One region of the Arthrobacter sp. AB6 genome, then DNA from elsewhere that is predicted to be linked to it. Evidence: predicted binding sites of a transcription regulator. Region 1 holds the regulator's gene; the other holds the start of a gene.
The links. The regulator HrcA, encoded in region 1, represses chaperone genes, less so after heat shock. The targets are predictions, from matches to a motif close to TTNGCACTCGNNNNNNNCGAGTGCNAA.
Positions count from the first base shown of each region.

Region 2: the regulator HrcA is predicted to act here: its motif matches at 4,425-4,451, upstream of Q9R30_RS15920 (FmdB family zinc ribbon protein).

Region 1 covers NZ_JAUZVL010000012.1:22,316-29,845, forward strand. Annotated here, with positions in the region: gene Q9R30_RS11180 (16S rRNA (uracil(1498)-N(3))-methyltransferase) at 1-654, opposite strand, end outside; gene dnaJ (molecular chaperone DnaJ) at 657-1,784, opposite strand; gene hrcA (heat-inducible transcriptional repressor HrcA) at 1,863-2,876, opposite strand; gene Q9R30_RS11195 (DUF3097 domain-containing protein) at 3,053-3,907, shown strand; gene Q9R30_RS11200 (DUF4870 domain-containing protein) at 4,057-4,479, shown strand; gene hemW (radical SAM family heme chaperone HemW) at 4,563-5,792, opposite strand; gene lepA (translation elongation factor 4) at 5,829-7,530, opposite strand, start outside.
Region 2 covers NZ_JAUZVL010000023.1:44,067-51,596, forward strand. Annotated here, with positions in the region: gene Q9R30_RS15890 (hypothetical protein) at 1-520, opposite strand, end outside; tRNA gene Q9R30_RS15895 (tRNA-Ala) at 875-947, opposite strand; gene Q9R30_RS15900 (hypothetical protein) at 1,075-1,995, opposite strand; gene Q9R30_RS15905 (GNAT family N-acetyltransferase) at 2,101-2,721, opposite strand; gene galU (UTP--glucose-1-phosphate uridylyltransferase GalU) at 2,726-3,631, opposite strand; gene Q9R30_RS15915 (5-formyltetrahydrofolate cyclo-ligase) at 3,768-4,391, shown strand; gene Q9R30_RS15920 (FmdB family zinc ribbon protein) at 4,519-4,791, shown strand; gene Q9R30_RS15925 (RcpC/CpaB family pilus assembly protein) at 4,897-5,664, shown strand; gene Q9R30_RS15930 (DUF4011 domain-containing protein) at 5,751-7,530, opposite strand, start outside.

The sequences.
Region 1 (7,530 bases):
GGTTACTTCCCGAGGACTGATTCCGCCTTCCGGCCCAACGATCAGGAGGACTTCGCGGGGCTCCGTTGAGGTTCCGCCGCGCTGCCATGCTTCCAGCACGGTCCGCAAGGGGCGAACCGCGTCTTCATGCAGGATCACGGCAAGCCCTGCAGCCTCCACGAGGGCGGCCAGCGCGGCGGTGTCGACGGCGGGCCGCACCTCGGGAACCCACGCGCGGCGCGCCTGCTTCGCTGCTGCCGTGACCACGGACTGCCATTTGGCGTGGGCTTTCGCGGCCCGGTCGCCTTTCCACCGGACGATGGACCGTTCGGACTGCCAGGGTATGACGGCGTCGATCCCGAGTTCAGTTGCCGTCTCGATGGCAAGTTCGTCGCGGTCGCCCTTCGCCAGTGCCTGTACCAGCACCAGCCTGGTCCCCGGTTGCGGCTCAACAGCAAGGGAAGCACACTCAACACCCAGCCCGGAGGAGGAGGCCGCAACCACCTTTCCGCTCATACGGGTCCCGGCGCCGTCCACGATGTCAACGGACTCGCCGGGGGCAAGCCGCTTCACTGTGACGGCGTGCCGCGCCTCCGGCCCATCCAGGACAAAGACGTCTCCCGCCACCAGTTGGTCAAGGGAACCGGGAGGGGTGAAAAAGACCGGATTGCTCACCGCTACAGGTTACCGAGCCGGTCCCGGAGCTTGGCGAACATGCCCCCGCTGGCTGCAAGCTTGCCCTCGGTGATCTGCTCGCCGCGCATCTTGGCAAGCTGACGCAGGAGGTCCTCCTGCGCGGCGTCGAGTTTGGCTGGAGTCTCGACTTGGAGGTGCACTTTCAGGTCGCCGCGCCCGTACCCGCGAAGGTGGGTCACGCCAAGTCCGCGAAGTGTGATGATCTCGCCGGACTGGGTGCCGGGCTTGACGTCGATTTCCTGCGGTCCGTCGAACGTTTCCAGGCTCACCTCGGTGCCCAGTGCGGCAGCGGTCATGGGAATGTGCAGGGTTGCGTGGAGGTCGTCGTTATCACGGACATAGGTGGCGTCGTTGTTCACGCGGATCTCGACGTAGAGGTCGCCGGCGGGGCCGCCGGCCGGACCTGCTTCGCCCTGGCCGGAGAGCTGGATGCGGGTTCCGGTGGCTACGCCGGCCGGAACCTTGATGGTCAGCGAACGGCGGCTGCGGACGCGTCCCTGGCCGCTGCATTCATTGCAGGGGTCCTTGATGACGGTGCCGAAGCCCTCGCAGGTACCGCACGGGGCGGCGGTCATGACCTGTCCCAGGATGGAGCGCACGGCCCGCTGGACCTGGCCGCTGCCGCCGCAGATGTCGCAGCGTTCCGGATGGGTTCCCGGCCGGCAGCAGGAACCTTCGCAGGTGGGGCACGTGACGGCCGTGTCCACTTCGAGTTTCTTGTTGACGCCGAAGACAGCGTCGCGGAGTTCGATGCGGACACTGATGAGCGCGTCCTGGCCGCGCCTGACGCGGGAAGCCGGGCCGGTTGTTCCGCCGGCGCCGAAGAACGTGTCGAAAATGTCCTGGAACGCGAATCCCTGGCCGGCGTAGCCGCCTCCGCCGAAGCCGTTGTCCGTGCCGTTCTCGTTGCCGGTGGTGTCGTAGACACGGCGCTTCTGCGGGTCCGACAGAACCTCGTAGGCGTGGGTCACGGCCTTGAAGCGGTCCGACGCGTCTTCACCGGGGTTGACGTCCGGGTGAAGGGTGCGCGCCAGTTTGCGGTAGGCCTTCTTGATCTCTTCTCCCGTGGCCTCCGGTGAGACTCCAAGGACGTCGTAGTGGCTGCTCAAAGTTTGTATCTCTTCCTTGTTGTACTGCCTGCAGTTGGACTGCGGAAAATGCTCTGCATGCCCGGGGACGGGAAAACGTCAGGGTCCCAGGATCCGCGAAAGGTAGCGGGCAACGGCCCTGACTGCGGCCATGGTGGTGGGATAATCCATCCTGGTTGGTCCCAGGACACCAATTTTCGCAACGTGGTCCGGTCCGTACCCTGTGGCAACGACGGAGGCCTCGGCCAGGCCGTCGTAGGGATTCTCGCGGCCGATGCTGACGGCCACCCCGCGATGGTCCTGCGCCATTTCGCTTAGCAGGCGCAGCATGACCACCTGTTCCTCAAGCGCTTCCAGGACCGGTCCGATGCTGAGCGGAAAGTCCACGTTGGACCGCGCAAGGTTGGCGGTGCCCGCCATGACCATGCGGTCCTCCCGGCTGCTCTGGGCCAGGCCCTCGAGGCCGACGGCGAGGGCCTGGGCCGCCTGCCTTTGCCCCGGGCCGGCGGTGGCCACCACTGCCGGCAGGGACTGCGCGAGCTGGCTCAGCGGAGTGCCGGCAAGGGAGCCAAGGAACCGTGCCCTCAGGGTGGCGAGGGCGTCGTCCCCCAGGTCCTGGCCGACGTCGATAACGCGCTGTTCCACTTTGCCGCTGTTCGCGATCAGCACCACCAGCACCTTACGCGGTGCGAGGAGGACGAACTCGATATGGCGGACCAGTGCCCGGCTGAGGTGCGGATACTGGACCACGGCAACCTGGTTGGTCAGCTGCGACAACAGGCGGACCGTGCGGTCAAGAACGTCGTCCAGGTCGTCAGACCCTTCCAGCAGCGACTGGATGGCCCTGCGCTCAGCCTGGGACAGGGGTTTGACGGCCGAGATCTGGTCCACGAAGAGCCGGTAACCCTTGTCAGTGGGGATACGCCCGGCGCTGGTGTGCGGAGCGGTGATCAGGCCCTCTTCCTCCAGGGCGGCCATATCGTTCCTGATCGTTGCGCTGGACACACCGAGATGGTGCCGCTCCACCAGGGCCTTGGAACCCACGGGTTCCCGGGAATGGACGTAGTCCTCCACGATTGCACGCAGCACTTCAAGTTTGCGTGGCTCGCTCATACTCCACCTCCATCCAGGGTTCGGGCGGACGCGCCGCCCGCGCTGTGCCACCTCAAGGGTTAGCACTCGACATGCCTCAGTGCTAACAGTCTATTATGACTCCCGCCGTTGCTAGCATTGGTACCGCTCCGGGCGAAAATCCGGACCTGTGACCGAACGCTAGGCGGAGTGAAACCATGCAGTACCAGAACTGGGGCCCACGCGACTTGTCCGCTCCCGCAAAAACTGAACTGCCCGAGGTTCCCGTTGAACGGGGAATGGTGCTTGAGGATGTCCAGTCCGGCTGGGTGGGCGCCGTGACCCGGGTGGAAAAATCCGGCGGCATGCACGTGGTCGCCCTGGAGGACAGGCGCGGAAAATCCCGGTCCTTCCGGCTTGGTTTCGGGTTCCTCCTCGAAGGCCAGGCCATTAAGCTCCTGCCCCCGGCCCCGCGGCAGGCCGCCGGTGCCGTTGCCGGACCCGGCCGGACCGCCTCCGGGTCCGTCCGGGTGGCCGGCCACCGGGCACAGGTGGCCAAGGCCAGCCGCATCTGGGTGGAAGGAAAGCACGACGCCGAACTGGTGGAAAAGGTCTGGGGAGACGACCTGCGCGTGGAAGGCATCGTCGTCGAACCCCTGCACGGCATTGATGACCTGGCGGCGGCAGTTGCAGAGTTCAGGCCGGGACCGGGCAGGCGCCTGGGCGTCCTGGTGGACCACCTGGTGCCGGATTCCAAGGAATCCCGCGTTGCGGACGCCGTCATGGCCTCGCCGGGTGCTGCGGGGAACGTCCTGATTGTGGGCCACCCTTACGTGGACGTGTGGCAGGCCATCCGGCCCGCCGTCCTGGGCATTGAGCAGTGGCCGGTAGTGCCCCGCGGGCAGGACTGGAAGACCGGGATCCTCGCAGCGTTCGGCTGGCCCCATGCCACAAAGGAAGACATCGGGCTTGGCTGGCAGAAACTGCTCGGCGCCGTCCGCTCGTACGCGGACCTGGAAGCTTCCCTGCTGGGCAGGGTCGAGGAAGTCATCGACTTCCTCACCGTGCCCTGAAGGACGGCTCTGCCCGGCGTAAGCATTCCGGGCCGGATATGGGGCCGGTACCAAGTATTCTTGGTATTGCGGATCCTGCAACATTGCAGGCCCGGCACACCCAATAAGCTTTCTTAGCCGGCACCATTGCACTTCAGAAGGAACAGACTGTGGCAGAAAACGCACGCGATCACAGGGACAGCCCGGGCGGCCAGGGCCGTTCGGAGTACCACGGCGTTCCCGCGAATGCGCTGCCCCTGACGGCCAGCGAAGACCGGCAATGGGCCACCATGGCGCACTTCGGGGGCATCCTGGGCTGCGTTCCGTCGCTGCTGATCTACCTGATCTTCCGGGACCGCGGCCCCTTCACGGCGCAGGAATCCAAGGAAGCCCTGAACTTCAGCCTCCCGCCCACCATTGCTGCCCTGGTGGCGAACATCCTGGTGGTCTTCGTCCCCGTGATCGGCAACGTCTTCGCCGTTATTGCCACCCTCATCTGGATTGCGCTCACCTGCTTTTCGGTGGCGGCCGGCATCCATGTCAACCGTGGCCAGCCGCACCGCTATCAGTACAACCTGCGCTGGATCAAGTAACCGTCACGAACAACACGGGGTCACTTCCGTCCCAATCCGGCAAGGATATCGGGCGGGAAGTGGCCCCGCGTTGCTTGGTGCGGTCAGGCCGGCAGGACCCGGCGGACCACCGCGTCTGCCAGCAGCCTGCCTTTGAGGGTGAGGACCAGCCTGCCCCTGAAAGCGGCAGCAGGATCCACCAGGCCGTCCGCGATCAGCCCGGCAACCTCATGCCGTCCTTCCGGGCCCAGCGACGACACTTCGAGGCCGGACTGGAGGCGGGCCTCGAGCATCACACGCTCGACGCCCCGGGTCTCCTGGTCCAGGGTTTCCCTGCCGGCCGCCGGTGACACACCCTGCGCGAGGCGTCCGGCGTAGGCCGTGGGGTGTTTGACGTTCCACCACCGCACGCCGCCCACATGCGAGTGGGCGCCGGGCCCGATCCCCCACCAGTCGTCACCGCGCCAGTAAGCGAGGTTGTGGCGGCACGCCTGCTCCGGCGTGCGGGCCCAGTTGCTGACCTCGTACCAGCCCAGGCCTGCTTTGGTGATGAGGTCGTCGGCGAGCTCGTACTTGTCGGCGTGGTCGTCGTCGTCGATCCCTGGAACTTCGCCACGGCGGATCTGGGCGGCGAGCTTGGTGCCCTCCTCGATGATCAGCGCGTAGGCGCTGATGTGGTCCGGCTGATACGACAGCGCCGTCTCCAGGGAGTACCGCCAGTCGTCCAGGGACTCCCCCGGCGTGCCGTAGATGAGGTCCAGGCTCACAGCCAGTCCGGCGTCCCGGGCCCACTGCACAACCTGCGGGACACGGCTGGGGGTGTGGGTCCGGTCAAGCACTTTGAGGACGTGCGGCACTGCAGACTGCATGCCGAAGGAGACTCGGGTGAAGCCGGCTTCCTTCAGGATGGCAAGTGATTCAGGGGTGACGGAGTCCGGGTTCGCCTCCGTGGTGACCTCGGCGCCGTCCTCGATTCCCCACTCTCCTATGGCGCGCCGCAGGATCAGGGCGAGGTCCCCGGCGGGAAGCAGGGTTGGTGTGCCGCCGCCAAAAAACACCGTGCTGAGCGGGCGCGCAGGAAGCCCTGATTCCGCCAGAACCTTGGCTGCCAGGGACACTTCGGAGGCGGCGGTTGCGGCATAGGCGTCCTGCGAGGCGCCGCCGCCGAGCTCCGTGGCGGTATAGGTGTTGAAGTCGCAGTAGCCGCAGCGGACGGCGCAGAACGGAATGTGGACGTAAAGTCCGAACGCCCGGCCCGCAGCACCGTCGGCTGCCTGCGAAGGCAGGAGACCGTCCGACGGCACCGGGTCGCCGAGGGGAAGAGTGCTAGGCATTGCAGGGGCCTCCGGTGGCGCCGGCCGCTGTGACCACTACTTCTTGGCCTTGTCCTTGGACTCATCCGTGGTGAGCGCGGCGATAAAGGCTTCCTGGGGGACCTCAACGCGTCCCACCATCTTCATGCGCTTCTTGCCTTCCTTCTGCTTCTCGAGCAGTTTGCGCTTACGGGAGATGTCACCGCCGTAGCACTTGGCCAGGACGTCCTTGCGGATGGCGCGGATGCTTTCCCGGGCGATGATCCTGGAGCCGATGGCCGCCTGGATGGGCACCTCGAACTGCTGGCGCGGAATGAGTTCGCGCAGCTTGGTGGTCATCATCACGCCGTAGGCGTAGGCCTTGTCGCGGTGCGTGATGGCGGAGAAGGCATCCACCTGTTCGCCCTGGAGCATGATGTCCACCTTGACGAGGTCCGCCACCTGGTCGCCGTCTGCCTTCCAGTCGAGCGAGCCGTAGCCGCGGGTCTTGGACTTGAGGATGTCGAAGAAGTCGAACACAATCTCGGCGAGCGGCAGGCGGTACCGGATTTCCACCCTGTCCTCGGACAGGTAATCCATTCCTCCCATGACGCCGCGGCGGCTCTGGCACAGCTCCATGATGGCACCGACGAATTCGTTCGGCGCCAGGATGGTGGCCGCCACCATCGGCTCGCGGACCTCGGAGATCTTGCCGGACGGGTATTCGCTGGGGTTGGTCACGTGGACCACCTTCTTGTCCTCCAGCGTCACCTCGTATTCCACATTGGGGGCCGTGGAAATCAGGTCCAGGTTGTATTCGCGTTCGAGCCGCTCGCGGGTGATTTCCAGGTGGAGCAGGCCCAGGAAGCCCACCCGGAACCCGAAACCCAGCGCAGCGGAGGTCTCCGGCTCGTAAACCAGGGCGGCATCGTTGAGCATCAGCTTTTCCAGTGCATCGCGCAGCACCGGGTAGTCCGTCCCGTCCAGCGGGTACAGGCCGGAGAAGACCATCGGCTTGGCATCGGCGTAGCCGGGCAGGGATTCAGCAGCCGGCTTGGCGAGGTTGGTGACGGTATCGCCGACCTTGGACAGCCGGACATCCTTTACCCCGGTGATGAGATATCCCACCTCGCCGACGCCGAGGCCCTCCGAGGGCGTCGGCTCCGGGGAGCTCACGCCAATCTCAAGGAGTTCGTGCGTGGCACGCGTTGACATCATCTGGATGCGTTCGCGGGGGTGCAGCATGCCATCCACCACGCGGACATACGTGACCACGCCGCGGTAGGTGTCGTAGACGGAGTCGAAAATCATTGCGCGGGCCGGGGCATTGGCATCACCTTGGGGAGCCGGCAGGTCGCGGACGATTTTGTCCAGCAGCGCTTCCACGCCCATGCCGGTTTTTCCCGATACCCGCAGCACGTCCTCCGGTTCGCCGCCGATCAGGCTGGCAAGTTCAGCCGCGTACTTCTCAGGCTGCGCCGCCGGAAGGTCGATCTTGTTCAGGACCGGGATGATGGTCAGGTTGTTTTCCATCGCCAGGTAAAGGTTGGCAAGGGTCTGCGCCTCAATGCCCTGTGCCGCATCCACCAGGAGGATTGCTCCCTCGCAGGCCGCCAGGGAACGGGAGACCTCGTAGGTGAAGTCAACGTGTCCGGGGGTGTCGATCATGTTCAGCGCGTAGCTGACGCCATCCAGCTCCCAGGGCATGCGGACGGCCTGGGACTTGATGGTGATGCCACGCTCGCGTTCGATGTCCATCCGGTCCAGGTACTGGGCCTTC
Region 2 (7,530 bases), on a different contig from region 1:
ACTCGAAGACGCCGGCGACAAGGACGAGGACCAGTCCTGCCATCAGCGCCGCCAAGTCGAAATGGCCGACGAAGATGAGACCTTCCTCCGCGCTCCGCCGGCTGGCACCTATCAGCTCCGCCAGACGGCAGCGGGCGACCTGGTCAAGAATTTGCCCGATAATGGAGGCCGCGGCCAGCACCGCTCCACAGGCGCCGATGATCCGCACCGAAGCTGCGGTGAACAGGATAGAACTGCGAAGCCGGTAGCCCAGCAGAAACAGGAGCGCCAGGACAGTGAGAATACCAAGCTGGTTCAGGGCGGCAGCCCAGGACAGCAGCGCCGCCTCCCCGGGAGGAAGAGCCTGGAGGGTGGCCTGCAGCGCCGTGTAATGGCCGGTGACCCCCGCCTCAAGCCCACTGGCGGTCAGACTGTCGGTCGCAATGGGAAGCTCCAAGGTCGTCGGACCGGTGAAGTACCCGGCGGTCCCGGCAACAGTTCCTGCCGTGGTGGCTACTGCAGCAACGGCCGACGCAACCATAATGAAGAGAGCGTCGAGTCTGGAAACGATCGGCTTGCCACCTTTGCGCCGACTGTCCGTGTTTTGTTTTATCCCCACTGGTTCCCCCCAAATAGTTATCGACTGCCGTTAATAACGACAGGCGATAACGTAACCGGAGTTGAGCATCTCGTCAACGCGTTTTCTCACAGCGGCCCGCGTTTTCTCACGTCAAAGCTGCCGCACCAAGGGTCGGGGAGCCATAACCGATGGCCTTCGCTTCCTCACGGATCGAGCCCAGGATCGGGTCTGCACCGTTGGCCTAACGTCAGGCCCCAAAGTGTTACGAATGTGCTTATTCCGGGCTATCGAACCCTCGTGGAGGCCCGTACTTTGTGGAGCTAAGGAGATTCGAACTCCTGACCTCTTCGATGCGAACGAAGCGCTCTACCAACTGAGCTATAGCCCCGGAACCCTCCGCCCCTGCAGGTGCGGCACCGGTGACCCTAGGCTACAAATTTTCCGGGCAGAATGCCAAACCGCCATGCCGAACCCGGTTCACGGGAAACTGTCTGCCCTGGTGAGCACTTGTCGGGTCAGGCGCGGCGGCGCTGCAGGACGTCGTCGAGATTACTGAGGGCGCTCTGCGCCTTGGAAAGCTGGGGGCCGTCAGCGGCGGCAGCACCCGAAGGCGGCGCGGCGGCAGCACCTTGCTTTAGGGACGGCTTGCCAACAGCCTTCGGCAACTCGGGGAGCTCCAGAGGCTCGGGGGCAGGGCGCTCGGCCTTGGCTGCCTCAACATAGACGGGCTTGGGAACCTCTACGGGCTCCCACGTGGCGGACGCCGGCGCAGCGGCCGCTGCGCCGGCTGTTGCGGCACTCGGATCGCCCGCGGCCACCGCGACGGCAAGTGCAGCCTCGCGCAGTTCCATTGCCGTCAGCGGCTTTACCCTTGGCTGGTGCGCCTCGGCGTCGAAAAGCGGGTTGTCCGGCTTTGCCGGCGCTGCTTCCGGCTTCGGCGGAACCTTGCCGGCGGCCTTGGACTGCCGGGGCGGTGCTGTCATCGCGGACCGGAAGGCTGCGTTAACCTTGGCCCTCCTGTCCCGGACAGCCAGCCAGCGCAGCAGGACCACGGATCCGGTGGTAAGTCCGACGCACGTCAGCGGAAGGAACGGAGCGGCCAGCCCGAAAAGGAGGAGCGCTCCGGAAACGAATGCGGTGGCCAACGACAGCAGCCCGATGAGGGCGATTGCCGTCCGGCCGTAGCGTATGCGGAACTTGGCCCCGGCCGGTGAGCCGGCAGCAGCGGTCCCGGGTCCGGCGCTCTTCCTGGTGTCCATGGCGTTCTCCTGCTGGGCGGCGACGTTCATAACCAAAGCGGCTGGCGGTTCCGGTGCTTCATCGGCTGCGGTGTCTGCCAGGAAATCGCCGGCGGGCTGGAACTGGTGCCTGCGGTTCCGGAGGACGTAGGGCGCAACCCACACAATCCAGAGCACAACGGCAACCACAAGGATCACTGAGCTGCTAAGGGGGAAGTCCACATTCAAAACCGTATGAGCATCCGGCCCGCTGCGGCAGCATTGGCTGCGGTGTGTCGTGGCGCAACCGCCAATTCACTGGATTTATGACCGCTGTGAGGCCAGCCACGGCCGGAGGAGACCCTCCGGGACCTCTTCCGACGTCAAGGCAAACGAGCGGTGGTCGGCCCATTCACCGTTGATGTGGAGGTACCGCGGCCTATAGCCTTCGTCCCGGAACCCGAGTTTCTCCACCACACGGAGGCTGGGTCCGTTCTCTGGCCGGATGTTGATTTCCATCCTGTGCAGGCCCAAGGTTTTGAAGCAATGGTCCGTCACCATGGCGACGGCGGTGGGCGCGATGCCGCGGCCCGCGCAGGCCTGGTCCACCCAGTAGCCGAGGGTCGCCATCATGGCCGAGCCCCAGACGATCGACGAAACGGTCAGCTGGCCAATAATGGGTGGCCTGACGCTGCCGGGCCGCCGCTCGGTGATGAGGAAGGGCAAAGCGGTTGCCTGGGACGCCTGCGCCTTCAATGACCGGACCATATGCCGGTAGTCCGGCAGGCCGCCGGAAGGATCCGGGTTGGACGCTTCCCACGGCGCCAGCCACTGGCTGTTGCGGGACCTGACTTCGGTCCATTCCTTCTTGTCCCGGTACCGGATGGGCCGCAGGACCAGATCCCCGCACTCCAGGGTCACGGGCCAGATGGGACCAGGGCGCATGGCGCTACTTGGAAAGGCTGGCGGTGAAGCCGGGCAGCCACTCCCGCAGGCCGGGGCCGAGGTCCTCGCTGTCAATGGCCAGCTGGACGCAGGCCTTGAGGTAGCTGAGCTTGTCCCCGGTGTCGTACCGCCGCCCCCGGAACACGACGCCGTAGACACCGTGCCCTTCGCCGTCACCGGTTGCCAGTTCCTGGAGAGCGTCTGTCAGTTGGATTTCGCCGCCCCGTCCAGGACCGGTGCGCTCGAGGACGCCAAAAACGGCCGGGTGGAGTACGTAACGGCCAATCAGCGCCAGGTTGGAGGGCGCTTCCTCCGGAGTCGGCTTCTCCACGAGGCGGTTGACCCGCACGTATGACTCGCCGTCGATCGGTTCGATATCAGCGCAGCCGTAGGCGCTGATCTGCGACGGTTCCACTTCGATGAGTGCCACGACGGACCCGCCGGTTTTGGCCTGAACATCAATCATGGTGCCGAGCAGTTCGTCCCGGGCATCGATGAGGTCATCGCCCAGCAGCACGGCGAAGGCTTCATCGCCAACGTGCTGCTTCGCCCGAAGTACGGCATGGCCCAGTCCGTGCGGGTCCCCCTGCCGGACGTAGTGGATGTCGCCCAGGTTGCTTGCCGCCTGGATGGAAGCGAGCTTCTCGGTATCCCCCTTGCCTTCAAGGGTGGACTCAAGTGACGGCACACGGTCGAAGTGGTCTTCCAGCGCCCGCTTGTTCCGCCCGGTGATCATCAGGACATCGTTGAGGCCGACGTGCACGGCTTCCTCAACCACGTACTGGATGGCAGGCTTGTCCACGACGGGAAGCATTTCCTTGGGCATCGCCTTGGTTGCCGGCAGGAACCGGGTGCCAAGTCCGGCGGCAGGAATGACGGCTTTGCGCACTCTCGGATTACTGGTAGTCACCGGACTAATCTAACGTCAGCGTCAAGCATTCAGTAATCAGGGGATGGCGGGCAACGCCCATTACTGACAGACGGAACAGGCAACAACGCGCCGGCCCGGTCACCGGCCGGCGCCGTGCGGCAGCTACGGAGGAAGAATGACGTTCGAGGATACAAAGGCAGCCAAGGACGATATACGCGCTGCCCATCGCCGCCGTCGGGCTTTGCTGACGCTCCAGGAGCGGCAGGATGCCGGGGAAGCCTTGGCGAAGCACGGGGCAGCGTGGGCCGATTCGGTAACCCAGGGGAAGGCAGCGACGGTCTGCGCCTACCTCGGCGTCGGGGCGGAACCGCCCACGCTGCCTCTGATCGCGGCCCTCCACGACGCCGGCCACAAAGTCCTGCTTCCCGTCTGCGAGCCGGGGCGGGAGCTGAAGTGGGTCTTTTGGGCGCCGGGCGTCGACCTGGTGAGGAGCACGTTTGCCCCTATCCTGGAGCCTGTGGGGGCACGGCATGAAATTGAGGTGGCCGGGGAAGCTGCCGCGCTCTTTATTCCTGCCACCGCAGTTGACCTCGCCGGCAGCAGGGTAGGCCAGGGCGGCGGTTACTACGACAAGTTCCTGGGCCACCTCGAATCAGCCGGGAAGCATATTCCGCTGGCCGCGGTGATCTACGACGGGGAACTGCTGCCTGCGGGCAGGATTCCGGTAGAGGCATTCGATCGGCCCGTGCCCGGCGTCGTGCTTCCCTCCGGGTTCCGGAGCCTGCGGGACACCCCCTGACCGGGGACGTGCCCGCCCGCGAGGATGGTAGAATTAGCACTCAGGCCCTGCGACTGCTAATGGACATCCATCCGGATAATCCTGCGGCCGTCCGGGACCTCTCGTTTGCCCAAGAGGAGGAGCACCAGTGCCAACGTATGCGTACGCCTGCAAGGATTGCGGCCATGCCTTTGACATCGTCCAGTCGTTCTCGGACGGCTCTCTGACGTCCTGCCCCGAATGCCAGGGTACCCTGCGCAAAAAGTTCAACAGCGTGGGCGTCGTCTTCAAGGGTTCCGGCTTCTACCGCACCGACTCACGGGACGCCAAGGGCAGCACGGTTTCTGCCGCTTCCGGGGCGCCGGCAGCAACGCCTGCGGCCGCACCTGCTGCTCCGGCTCCGGCTGCCGCCGCTAGCTGATCCACGTTCCTCCGACCAGGCGGTTGCCTGTCAGCCGGGCCGCGTTGTCCACATAGCGGCAGGCGCACCTGCCGCGGCGGCCGTTGGCGCCTCTAGCGTAGGCACATGCCCGCACACGGACAGCAACGCCAGGTTATATCAAGCGCCTCGTACAGACCTGGACTCCCCGGGGCCTCACACCGCAGCGGCCCCCACGGCAGGAGCCGCGGCGCCGGCCGCAACGCAAGCCGCCGCCCGCTGGCCCGCTTTGCCTCCTGGCTGGGCCGCAACAGGCGGCTGGCGGCCGCGCTGCTTCTTTGCGCCGCAGCCGCCATCACGGTCCAGCAACTTACGCCGGCGCCGGTCTACACCGTGTCTGCGCTCGCCGCCGCCCGCGACCTTCCCGCAGGCACAGCAATGGCAGCCGCGGACCTCGCCTCTGTCCAGGTACCGCCCGGAATGCTGTCCGACGGGTTCCTCAATCAACCGGGCGAGGCGGCCGGGAAGCAACTTGCGGCCCCGCTGCGCAGGGGGCAGCTGCTCACGGATGCCCAACTGCTCGGTCCGGGGCTACTTGCCGGAACTCCCCCAGGGTCAGCGGCTGTTCCCCTTCGCATGGCGGATCCGTCATCCATCCAGCTCGTCTCGCCGGGCCAGCTCGTGAACGTGGTGCTGACGGCAGCCATCGGCTACGACCAGCAGGGGCCGCCGGAGGTCCTGGCTTCAGGGGTTCCGGTGCTGTGGACTTCGGGTCAAGGCGGGCAAGGCGGCCAGTGGCTGGGCACGGCGGAGACGGACGGGCTCATGGTGGTGGCAGCCAACGCAGAACAGGCTGCCCGGCTCGCCGGATCCTCCACCCGGGGGAAACTGTTCTTCGTCCTGGTCGGACCGTAGCCTTGGGGGCGACAGCGTGGCTGGCGCCGAGCCACGGCGCCAGCCACTTCCACAGGGGCAGGGCTCTTGCCCCGCTGCTAGCCTCCTCAGCCCCAGTGGGGAGGCTTCTGTTCCTTCAGCCACGAATCGTGGTCGTCGTCTTCGCGGTCGCCCCAGCCCCGGGGTTCGTCTTCGGCTGCCTTGTTTGGCAGGGCGGGAGTGCCAGGCAGCGCGCCCGCGCCCGCCTGGCCGGTGTCCGAAGAGTCTTTCTTCTCGTGGTCCGGGGCCATCGCACCCGCCTCCTTGCTGTCCAGGCCTTCGGCCTCTGCTGGTTCATGGTCCGATGCTGCGTGCCGGGACGCGGCGTCGATTCCGTTGAGCGCCTGGTCCACGTCGTCGTCCAGGAAGGCGATGGATGTGGCTGTCCGCCCGGAGAGTGCGTTCTTTTCGAGGCCCAGGTAGCCTGCGATGCGGTCGGCGCAGGCGGACGGATCCGTGAACACCTCGATGGTCCACAGGGGCATGTAGCGCCAGCCAAGGCGCTCCAGCAGTTGCGGGCGCAACCGGCTCCGCTCCCGAACGCTCAGGGCGCGGTACTGTTCGGTGCCATCGGATTCAATCGCCACCGGCCAGGGGAGGTCAGCGTCCTCCTGGCCCATGGTGTTCAGCGGATCCGCGGCGGCCACCACGTCAATGGCGCCGTCATACTGGTGCCACACCCGGGCGCCGCGGGCGCGCAGGCGGTCTCCGAGGTCGGCCACCAGCGGATCGGCTCCAAGGGCCTGCTCGCTCGCCGCGGCCCGCGAGGCCGGAGTTCCGAGGTCCGTGTTTCCCGCAATTTCACGGTCAAGGAGCGCGTACAGGTCCACGGCGCCGTGCGTCAGCCTGGTGTGGTCCAGGTCCTCGGGCCGGAAGCAGGTGAGAACGTGCATCGACCTGCGGGCGCGGGTCATGGCCAGGGCGAACTTCTCCCGGCCGCCCTCGGCGGAGAGGGGCCCGAAGTTGTGCAGTGCGCGCCCGTGCGGTGTGCGGCCAAAGCCGGGCGAGAAGATGACATGGTCGCGCACCAGCCCTTGGGCCCGTTCAAGATCCACAACCCGGAAGGACTCGGGACCGGCTCCGAAGAAGCCCGCCAAGGCCGGGTAGTTGGGCAGTTGGAGCCGGATGGATTCCCCGATCCTGGCCGCATGGCGGAGGCTTGCCGTAACCACGGCCAGCGAGGTACGCGGGCGCAGCCGGGCGTGCTCGAAGACCAGCTGGACCACCCGGTTGACTTCCGCCACCACCGATTCCACGCCCTCGTGGCCCGCACTGGGCAACCCGGTGCCGTCCGGCAGGTACTCCACCAGCAGCGACCGGTCCAGTCCCGTGGCGGACTGCCCCTCGGGGAGCCGGCGGAGGCCGCCCTCGTAAAAGTTCTTGCTCAGCTGGAGCACGAGGTCCTCGTCCACCGCCCGGTAGACGAAGTTGAGCCGCCACACCGGAAGTACCCTGGACAAGGCAGCGAAGGCGCTCTCCACCCGCTGGTGCGCCGATTCGCCGGCCGCCAGGCGCTCGACGCCGACGGTGAACGTGCGGGGGCTGGCGATGCGGGAGTCGCCGAAGGCAATGACCTGCCCGGCGCGGGCGATGGACGGCAGCACGGCCTGGAGCGACGTCGCTTCGGCATCCAGGATGACCACCGCGTCAAAGCGCTGCTCCGCCGGCAGCAGGCCGGTCATGAGATAGGGGCTGACGGACCAGACCGGAACCAGCGTGCCGATCAGTTCAGGCGCCTGCGCCGTCAGCGACGGCAGGGACACCCTGCCGTCCTTGAGCAGGCTCCGCAGGAGGTCCGCCTGGCGGGGGTGGGCGGCGATGGCGCTGCGCCACCGCTCGGCGAGGTCC